DNA from 3 places in the Peribacillus sp. N1 genome. Region 1 is predicted to be linked to each of the others. Evidence: a T-box and tRNA genes for the amino acid it is inferred to sense, from the RefSeq annotation. Region 1 holds a T-box; the other regions hold tRNA genes.

What was found. A T-box is a leader RNA that pairs with one kind of tRNA and senses whether it is charged. The one in region 1 lies ahead of argS (arginine--tRNA ligase), so its partner is inferred to be a tRNA-Arg.
Region 2: it has a tRNA-Arg gene. The T-box ahead of argS (arginine--tRNA ligase) is inferred to sense a tRNA for this amino acid. The anticodon was not compared.
Region 3: it has a tRNA-Arg gene. The T-box ahead of argS (arginine--tRNA ligase) is inferred to sense a tRNA for this amino acid. The anticodon was not compared.

What each region holds. Positions count from the first base shown of each region.
Region 1 covers NZ_BAAHZO010000004.1:516,092-519,358, reverse strand. Annotated here, with positions in the region: gene argS (arginine--tRNA ligase) at 50-1,729, opposite strand; T-box leader at 1,764-1,982, opposite strand; gene ACYP5M_RS18415 (response regulator) at 2,050-2,595, opposite strand; gene desA (Delta(5) desaturase DesA) at 2,689-3,267, opposite strand, start outside.
Region 2 covers NZ_BAAHZO010000003.1:241,062-244,328, forward strand. Annotated here, with positions in the region: gene ACYP5M_RS14110 (glutaredoxin family protein) at 1-62, opposite strand, end outside; gene rpoN (RNA polymerase factor sigma-54) at 72-1,409, opposite strand; tRNA gene ACYP5M_RS14120 (tRNA-Arg) at 1,726-1,797, opposite strand; gene clpP (ATP-dependent Clp endopeptidase proteolytic subunit ClpP) at 2,087-2,695, shown strand; gene ACYP5M_RS14130 (HPr family phosphocarrier protein) at 2,792-3,049, opposite strand; gene whiA (DNA-binding protein WhiA) at 3,070-3,267, opposite strand, start outside.
Region 3 covers NZ_BAAHZO010000002.1:269,946-273,212, reverse strand. Annotated here, with positions in the region: gene ACYP5M_RS09765 (XTP/dITP diphosphatase) at 47-658, shown strand; gene ACYP5M_RS09760 (metallophosphoesterase) at 661-1,173, shown strand; tRNA gene ACYP5M_RS09755 (tRNA-Arg) at 1,346-1,419, shown strand; gene ACYP5M_RS09750 (hypothetical protein) at 1,611-1,811, shown strand; gene ACYP5M_RS09745 (hypothetical protein) at 1,901-2,161, opposite strand; gene ACYP5M_RS09740 (DUF2087 domain-containing protein) at 2,443-3,198, shown strand; gene ACYP5M_RS09735 (GIY-YIG nuclease family protein) at 3,217-3,267, shown strand, end outside.

The sequences.
Region 1 (3,267 bases):
TTTAAAGAATCCATTTTGAAAGTTAAAAATGGATTCTTTCATTTTACCTTTACATTTTTTTCGGCGCGGAAATTCCCAATAAACTTAGCGCATCCTTCAATACAATCGCTACGGAAAAAGCGAATGAGAGTTTCATTTGTTTCCATTCGTCTTCAACTAGAATTTTTGTATGTGCATAATACTTATTGAATGCACGCGATAAATGCAAGCTGAATTTCGCGATTTGTGATGGGTCGGCTTGTTCAAACGATTTTTGGACAATGCTCGGATATTGCTCCAGCAGCTGGATGACTGGCCACGCATATTCACCTAAAGCGTCAAAATGGATGGCCTGCTCGTTAAATTCACCTTTTTCAAGCAATGAGGAAATTCGCGCATATGTGTACTGTACATATGGACCTGTTTCTCCCTCAAAATTCATCATTTGTTCTAATGAAAAATCAATATCGTTCATGCGGTTATTTTTTAAATCGTTAAAAATTACCGCTCCGACACCGACCTGTCTTGCAACCAGTTCCTTCTGTTCAAGCGCTTGATTTTTTTCTTCAATATTGCGCTTCGCAGTTTCGATCGCCTCTGCCAATACATCCGCAAGGAGCACGACTTTCCCTTTACGAGTCGACATTTTCTTACCATCTTTTAACATCATGCCAAAAGCTACGTGCTGCAAATCTTTTGACCATTCATACCCCATTTTTTCAATGACGTTAAAGAGTTGTTTAAAGTGCAGGGATTGTTCGTTTCCGACAACATAAAATGTTTTCTTCGCCTCATACTGTTTTTTACGATACATGGCGGCAGCTAAATCACGCGTGGCATAAAGTGTCGCACCATCCGTTTTCGTAATCAAACAAGGCGGCATATCTTCCAATTGCACGACATAGGCACCTTCGGATAGGGTAAGTAAGCCTTTTTCTTTTAGTTCCCCGACAACCGCATCCATTTTGTCATTGTAAAACGCTTCGCCGGCATAGGAATCAAAACGGATGCCCAATAAATCATAAATCGTCTCAAACTCTTTTAGAGACGCATCCCTGAACCATTTCCACAATGCCAGTGCTTCCTCGTCCCCATCTTCAAGCGACTTGAAGCTTGCTCGTGCTTGTTCATTCAACGATTCATCACTTTCGGCTCTATCATGGAACTTCACATAGATCTTCAATAATTCCTGAATCGGCGAAGCTTCGATTGCCTCTTTGTCGCCCCACAGCTTATATGCGACAATCAACTTGCCGAATTGCGTGCCCCAATCTCCTAAATGATTAATACGCACGGCATTGTAGCCACTTTTTTCAGCGATGTTAGCCAGTGCATTCCCTATGACCGTTGAGCGTAAGTGCCCCATGGAAAAAGGTTTGGCAATATTCGGGGAGGAATAATCAATCACGACATTTTCCTGTACAGGCTGCATCGAACCATACTGATCCTTTTCACTTAATATCGTTTGCAGCACGTTTTCCGTCACCAGCTGTTGATTGACGAAGATATTCAGATAACCACCCACAACGTTCACTTCTTGGATCAACTTACTATTTAATTGTTGGGCTATTTCAGACGCAATCACCTGAGGCGACTTTCTGAATTTTTTCGCAAGAGTAAAGCATGGAAAGGCGACATCGCCTAATTCCATCAATTTTGGCTTTTCCATTAATTTTTCTATTTCACTAGCTGGCATTTCATTGTTCAAAGCAGTTGAAATCAATTCTGCAATTGGTTTATTCATCGTCATTTTCCCTCCTAAACAAAAAAGCCCCCGCCTCTAAATAAGAGACGAGAGCATGAATTCCCGTGGTACCACTCTAGTTGCCACAAATTGTGACCACTTTCCATTGTTAACGAGGTGACTCCCCGATATTCCCTACTAAACGGTTCAAGAAATTTCTCCAAAGTGCGCTTCATTCATCCGTCCTGCATTAGGCTCCCACCATCCCTAACTCGCTTTCCATTTCAAAATGAACTACTCTCTTTATCACAGAATTTTCAATATTATAATTTAATCCATCGTACACAATTTAAAAAAACGTGTCAACAGGATTTAAGAAACAAATCCTAACCAGCCGGTAACTTGATTTTATCTTTGATGGTGGAAAAATATTTCCTTACTGTTCCAATTGTGCCGCTTTGCTGATTAGACGGCTCAATTTTTGATTGACCATCGGCTAACAAACCTAACACTCCCATTTCCCGGCCATTATTGCTGGAAGACTCATCTATAAGTTCTGGGGAATATATTCGCTTGCCATCCATTATGCTGCGAATCGAGCAAGCTAACTCTTCACCCGGGCTATCCTTCAATAAATAACCACTTACATTAGCCTTTAGTGCGAGTTGAAAATAACCAGTCCTTCGGAATGTCGTTAAAATGACCACTTTACATTCAATTGACCTTAATGCTTCTGCTGCCTCAAGTCCGCTCATTACAGGCATCTCCATATCCATGATACACACATCAGGCTGTAATTGGTGTACAAGAGCCACCGCCTCTTCTCCATTACCGGCTTGCCCGACAATTTCTATATCTTCTTCAAGATTGAGTAGAGAACTTATTGCCTCTAACAGCATTTGCTGATTCTCTGCAATGACAATTCGAATCATTTTAAGTTCTCTCCTTTATCGAGTTCCTTATATGAAGCAAAGACTCCCCCAAATCCGAGGATTATTAAGGGAGTCTGGTATGATACATGAACGTTACAGTTCAGATTTCACTTGAGCGGGAACGCTTTTTTTCGTTAAATATTTTATATCTTTGAAACCGATAAAATTCTTGGATTCCTCATCCCATAAACGGAACCGGAGTGAGCGCAAGCTTGTCGCAAGAGTAATCGTTGGAACGTTCTCTAAAGGCTGCGTATTGTTGTGCGCCATTTCCAATTTATAGTTAGGTACCCTTGGACTTAAATGATGAACATGATGGTAACCGATATTACCAGTGAGGAACTGCATCAGTTTTGGAAGTTTATAAAAAGAACTTCCTTCCACTGCTGCCAATACATATTCCCACTCCTCATTTTCTTCAAAATAAGAGTCCTCAAATGTATGCTGGACGTAAAACAGCCAAATGCCGACTGAACCAGAAATCATGAAAATGGAACCTTGTACAAGAAGGAACGACTGCCAGCCTACTGCCAGGCAAAGCAATGCCGCTAAAACGACGATTAATGCATTCGTCAAATACGTATTATTTTTTTCCTTCTTTCTAGCGCCTTTACGGTTAAATCTATTTTTAAGAAGGAAAACATAAATTGGTCCCAAACCGAACATAACAAT
Region 2 (3,267 bases), on a different contig from region 1:
TTATCGCATAACGGGCATTTATCCCTACTATATAAAACAAACGCATTTGATTCCAAAACCACTCATCCTTTTCAATCATATCTTTTTCGTTTAGATGAAGAAGGGATCCCTAATTGTTCCCGGTACTTGGCAACGGTTCGGCGTGCCAGGATAATTCCATGCTCTTCTTTCAACCGTTCTGCCAGGTCCTGATCCGAGAGCGGCTTTTGTTTATTTTCCCCATTGATGGCTGCCTGAAGGCTCTTTTTTGCCTGCATGCCCGACATATCCTCATCAAGGCCGACTGACTGTAAAGAAGTAGTGAAAAATATCCTCATCTCTATCGTGCCAAATGGTGTCTGCACGTATTTCCCTTTGACCGCCCGGCTTACTGTGGACTCATGTATACCAAGTTCGTCGGCGATTTCCTTCATCGTCATCGGTTTCAAATAGTTCAGGCCATGATGAAAGCACGCCGGCTGTTTATCGACGATGCACTGAATGACCTTCAATATAGTTTCTTTCCTCTGTTGGATCCCTCTGGATATCCATTGGTATTCCTGCCACTTATCCTGGATAAACCGTTGAACCCCCTGATCCTTATGGCTCTTCATACGGTTTAAATACCCTTTATCCACATTAAGATTAGGTGTGTTACCATCATAATTCCCGACAAGCAGCATACCATCCCGAACTTCCACGACCACATCCGGCACTATATAAGAAGGTTTTTCCTGAAAAAAGAGTGATGCGGGTCGCGGGTTCAATGTCTGGACATAATCAAATACTTCTTGAATCTCCTTCATTGTAACACCGATTTTCTTACTTAGGTCTTTCCAGCGCTTTTCAGCAAAATCGAGGAAATGGTTTTCTATGATCGATTCTGCAAGCAGGTTCACCCCTTCTGCTTGCACCTGAAGCAAAAGGCACTCTTGAAGATTTCTCGCTCCAATTCCATGCGGCTCGAGTTCCTGTAAAATTGTGAGGCTTTCTTCCAAAACTATCCGAGATATACCAGGGATACATATGTCATCCAGCTCAGTCCTCAAGTAACCGTTTTCATCAAGGTTATGAATTAATAGCAGCAACGCCTTCTGCTGCTCACCGGTAAGTTGCTGGTGATTCACCTGGGACATGATATGCTGTTCAAGCGATATAGTATCTTCACTGATCTGTTCAATCCAATAGTTGGCATCATACGTATTCTTAAGAGTCCGTTTTCCCTTTTTCCGGTCAAAAGTTGGCTGAAATAAAGCCGATGTTGGCTGATCTATGGACAGTAATGGATTCTCCACCATTTTATTTTCTAAAAAAGCCGATAGCTCCTGCGAGGAATATTGCAGCAATGTAATAGCTTGCATAAGCTCCTGCGTCATTGCCATCTTTAATGTTTGCTGTTGAAAAAGTCCTGCTTTCATATTCATACTCATCGATTCATCCCTCCCCCACTCCATTTTACATTATCAGGAGAAAATTCTACACAAAAACCCATGAAAACGCTTACGTTTTTTTCTGAATAGTTTATTTGTTTTAAATACTATATGTTAGAAATGCAAATTAAACAACTACTTTTATTGAAAAATCACCATTTTTCAATAGTGTGCGCGTATATTTTCAAGACAGGGCTTACATTACAGGATCCGATGGAATATTACGGAAATCGAGTGAATTCGCCAAAAATTTTAGGGCCCCTCTTAAAAATGACCAATAAAAAATCCCCCACTTTATTAAGTAGAAGATTGGTAATGCCCTCGGCAGGAATCGAACCTGCATTTCAAGCTTCGGAGGCTTGCGTTCTATCCGTTGCACTACGAGGGCGTAATAGAAAATATTTTTTCAACAGACTTCATTATATGATAGATTCCCTTCCTTTGCAAGGGTTATCAGGTTTAAAACTTCGTCATTTGGGTATTATGGGTAATGTGGAAATTCATCCCTGTGCGGCATAATATATAAAGTAATCTATCGGAAAGGAGCCTTAGCCAGAAAATTGTCGAACAAATTATCCATTATAGGGTTTGTTTTGTTTGACCTAAATTGACCAAAAAGTGTATCATACATACATAAAGAATTTAAATGATTCTCTTAATCGAAGGAGGAAATGAACATGAATTTAATTCCTACAGTTATCGAACAAACAAGTCGTGGGGAGCGTGCCTACGATATTTACTCCCGTTTATTAAAAGACCGGATCATTATGCTAGGAAGTGCAATTGACGATAATGTTTCCAACTCCATTGTTGCTCAATTACTATTTTTAGAAGCGGAAAATCCTGAAAAAGATATCACTCTATACATCAACAGCCCTGGCGGAAGCATCACTTCCGGTATGGCCATTTACGATACTATGCAATATATCAAACCTAATGTATCCACAGTATGCATCGGTATGGCCGCTTCCATGGGTGCTTTCCTATTGGCCGCTGGTGAAAAAGGCAAACGTTATGCGTTGCCAAACAGTGAGGTCATGATTCACCAACCACTTGGAGGAGCTCAAGGACAAGCTACGGAGATTGAAATTGCTGCCCGCCGTATCCTTCACTTGAAAGATAAACTGAACCAAATCTTGGCAGAACGTACTGGTCAACCTATTGAAGTCCTTCAAAGAGATACGGAACGTGATAACTTCATGACTTCCGAAAGAGCTCTTGAATATGGCTTGATCGACAAAGTCATCACTCGCAGCATCCTTGATGATAAAAAAGACTCTAAATAATCATGCAACAACCGGCTCCGGAGAACGCCTTTAGCGACTTCCGGAGCTTTTTTGCATAATGAAAAAAAAGGATGCTCTTTTAAGCATCCTTTTCTTTTAACCCTCTTGCTGAACAAACTCTTCCAATGCCTCTAACGCTTCTTTTTCATCGCGTCCTTCGACGATTAACTTCACGGTCACGCCAGAACTGATGGCAAGGCTCATTAACCCCATTATACTTTTTGCGTTCACTTTCTTTCCTTCTTTTTCAAGAAAAACATCTGAATGAAAGCGGTTAGCTTCTTGTACAAAAAGAGCTGCCGGCCGCGCCTGCAAACCCGTTTTCAATTTTACCTCAACTTGTTTTTCCACCATCTTGATCTCCCCTGTTAGCTTTATTTTTTCGCAGCAATAGCCTCTCCCCCACGGAGCCTGTCAGCTATTTCATCAATCTTACGTAATCGGTGATTAATCCCGGATTTACTGATTGTTCCCCCAGAAACCATTTCCCCAAGTTCCTTTAAGGTTATATCCTGAAACGCAATCCTAAGCTCCGCAATTTCCCGAAGCTTATCCGGTAAAATGCCTAATCC
Region 3 (3,267 bases), on a different contig from region 1:
GAAAAGAGCTCACATGCCGATAAAATGAAAAAGGGTGAAATGAAAAATGAAGACAGTAATAATTGCAACGAAAAATAAAGGGAAAGCAAAGGAGTTCGAAAGCTTATTCTCTGCTAAAGGATATGAAGTCAAAACACTTCTTGATGTACCGGATGCTCCGGATGTTGAGGAAACAGGGACGACATTTGAAGAAAATGCGATCCTGAAGGCAGAGGCCATTGCCCATCAGCTAGGCCGTTTTGTCATTGCTGATGATTCCGGATTGATTGTAGATGCATTGGAGGGCCGTCCAGGCGTATATTCTGCGCGCTATGCTGGAGAGTCCAAGAGTGATGAAGCGAACACGGAAAAAGTCCTCCGGGAACTGGAAGGCGTGCCAAAAGAGGATAGAACGGCGAGGTTTTATTGCGCATTGGCACTAGCGTCACCCAACCAGGAAACGATTACGGTATCGGGAACGATGGAAGGCTTGATTACAGAACGGCCTTCAGGAGCGAATGGATTTGGTTATGATCCCATCTTTTTTGTTGAGGAACAGGGTAAAACAAACGCAGAATTGACAAAAGAGGAAAAAAACAAAATCAGCCACCGTGCCAATGCATTGAGGGCCCTAGATGAAAAACTTGATCTATTTCTAAAAAGGGAAGAAGGAATGTGACGATGAAAGTGCTAATAATGAGTGACAGTCATGGCTTAACTCATGAAATCAGCATGATTACCGACCGTCATAAACAAGAGGTTGCAGCCATGATCCATTGCGGTGATTCAGAGTTGGAAAGAAATGACCCTCACATGTCGGGGTTCTTAGCCGTACGCGGGAATTGTGACTATGATTCGGCATATCCGAATGACATTGTGGAGAACATCGCAGGCAAGCGTTTCTTCCTTACACATGGACACCTCTATAACATAAATATGACCTTGATGAACCTATCTTATAAAAGTGAAGAAACAGGGGCGGATATTGTTTGCTTTGGTCATTCCCACGCTGCAGGCTCTGAATTGATTGACGGCAAGCTCTTCATCAACCCGGGAAGCATTCGTCAGCCGCGTGGACGAAAAGAAAAAACCTATGCCATTTTGGAAATCGGAAATGACCAACTTGAAATCATCTATTATGACCTTGAAGGAAAAATCGTTGAAGAACTAAGAAATGCTTATCAAATGGAATGACTTCATGTATAATGAACAGGAAGCGTTTTTCCCCGCTTCCTGGTTATTTAAAAAAGAAAAAACTTTTTTTGAAAAAGCGTTGACTTTCTTTTTATATCCTACTATAATAAGAAGTGTCCTAAGGGAACAGTTAAGGTAATACATAAGTTTTACCGCAACTTATATCATAAACGTCTCAGTAGCTCAGCTGGATAGAGCAACGCCCTTCTAAGGCGTCGGTCGGGAGTTCGAATCTCTCCTGGGACACTACTAAAAAAAGCCAAAACCTTCAAAGGTTTTGGCTTTTTTACTTTTGGCTTAAGACAATGAGGGTAATTTAAATTTGCTATCCTTTTAACTGTTAAAGTTCGTATGACGACAAGAAGTTTTTTATTTCATATTTATCGCAGGTGGATGACCTTTTATGTCGAACTTGTTATAAATAAGGAGATGTTTAAATGAATAAAGATAGATTATTCAAGTTCATTCAAACTTCCACTCGGGGCAATTTCTTCTCAGTCGAAATAACCGAAGATGGAACAGAAGTGGTCCAATTAGCCAAGGAGTTAGAAAAAGAAGGAAGAATCAAGTTGAGGGAATGCAAACGAAAAGAGCAAGGTGTTTATCTGGAAGGAATACTTAAGTTTGTGCCTAGCTAATACTTAAAGAGCTCAACGAAGGACTTATATTAGGAATTTCATATGTTCCACAAACTCAGGCATCCATAATCGGATGCCTTTTTTCTATATCAAATTCTATTTAATGTTTGGAGATTTTTTTTAATGATTTCACGGTTTTTGATTATTGCCGTATTCAATTCTTCGACGGGTGAACTTTTATCATCTCCTAAACTAAGCTGCATCCCACTTGATTGGTTTTGTATAAGTAATTCAATCGAATCGCGTAATTCTGGCAGTGATACCTTGAATTGTTCAGATAAATGTTGTATTGCCTTGTGTAAATCGGTGTTATGGATTGATGGAACAATTGCATTGTTTTCATCTTTCAATATATATCCTCCTCTAAAGCTTATTCACGCTTATATAGCATATTATTGGGGAAATTAAGCTTATTATTCAATGTGCTATACGGCATAGTGTCAGGGGGATCGTTTCGTTTAATGGATGGTGTAGCGCCTGTCAGCTGTATTGTATGTTATGAAGCCCTCTGGCCATCGAGTTCATCTTTGGATACTTTGCTGGAGTTAAATTAGAAAAAACATTGACATAATGCAAACGAATTAATATTATGTTTATTATATTATAAACTTTATAGGGAAGTGTTTGTTTTATGAAGGACGCTGAAATGTTTTGGAGCGCATCTCAGGATGAGCTTAAACAAGGGTATATAGAAGGTGAGAACCAATATGTTTGTTTGCTGTGCGGAAATGCAGTTGAAAAGGGGGTGGTATACCCGAAAGATGGGGTTCTTTATGAAGCAAAGAGGTATATGCGGATTCATATTGAACATGCACACAACTCCGTTTTTGAATACTTGATCGATCTCGATAAAAAACTTACAGGTCTCACGGACCATCAAAACCGCCTTCTTCGCCTATTTTACCAAGGGAAGAATGATGCTGAGGTTCAGGAGGAAATGGGGATAGGCAGTCCGTCCACCATTCGGAACCATCGTTTTGTGTTGAAAGAGAAAGAGCGTCAGGCTAAGTTGTTTTTAGCCCTGATGGAACTTTTGAAAGATAAAGATGAACATGCGCCGGCATTTATCCCGCTTCATCAAAAAGCGACGATGGTTGATGATCGTTATAACGTTACCGAGGATGAAAAGGTGGCTGTACTGAAAAAATACTTCCCTAAAGGCAGTCAGGATGCATTAAAGTCTTTCCCGCCAAAGGAAAAACAAAGGCTGATCATTCTTCAAGAAATTATGAACCGATTTGAAAATGAGCGGAAATATGAAGAAAAAGAAATCAATCAAATTTTGGGTACCGTTTATCATGATTACGTTCTTTTGAGAAGGTATTTAATAGAATATGGATTTTTGGATAGAAAGCCTGATGGGAGCCAATATTGGCTGAAGAAATGATGACTGGAGGCAAGAAAGATGGATCGTAAAAAAGAATTGAAGCAATTATATAAAGAAACGAAAGTTGAA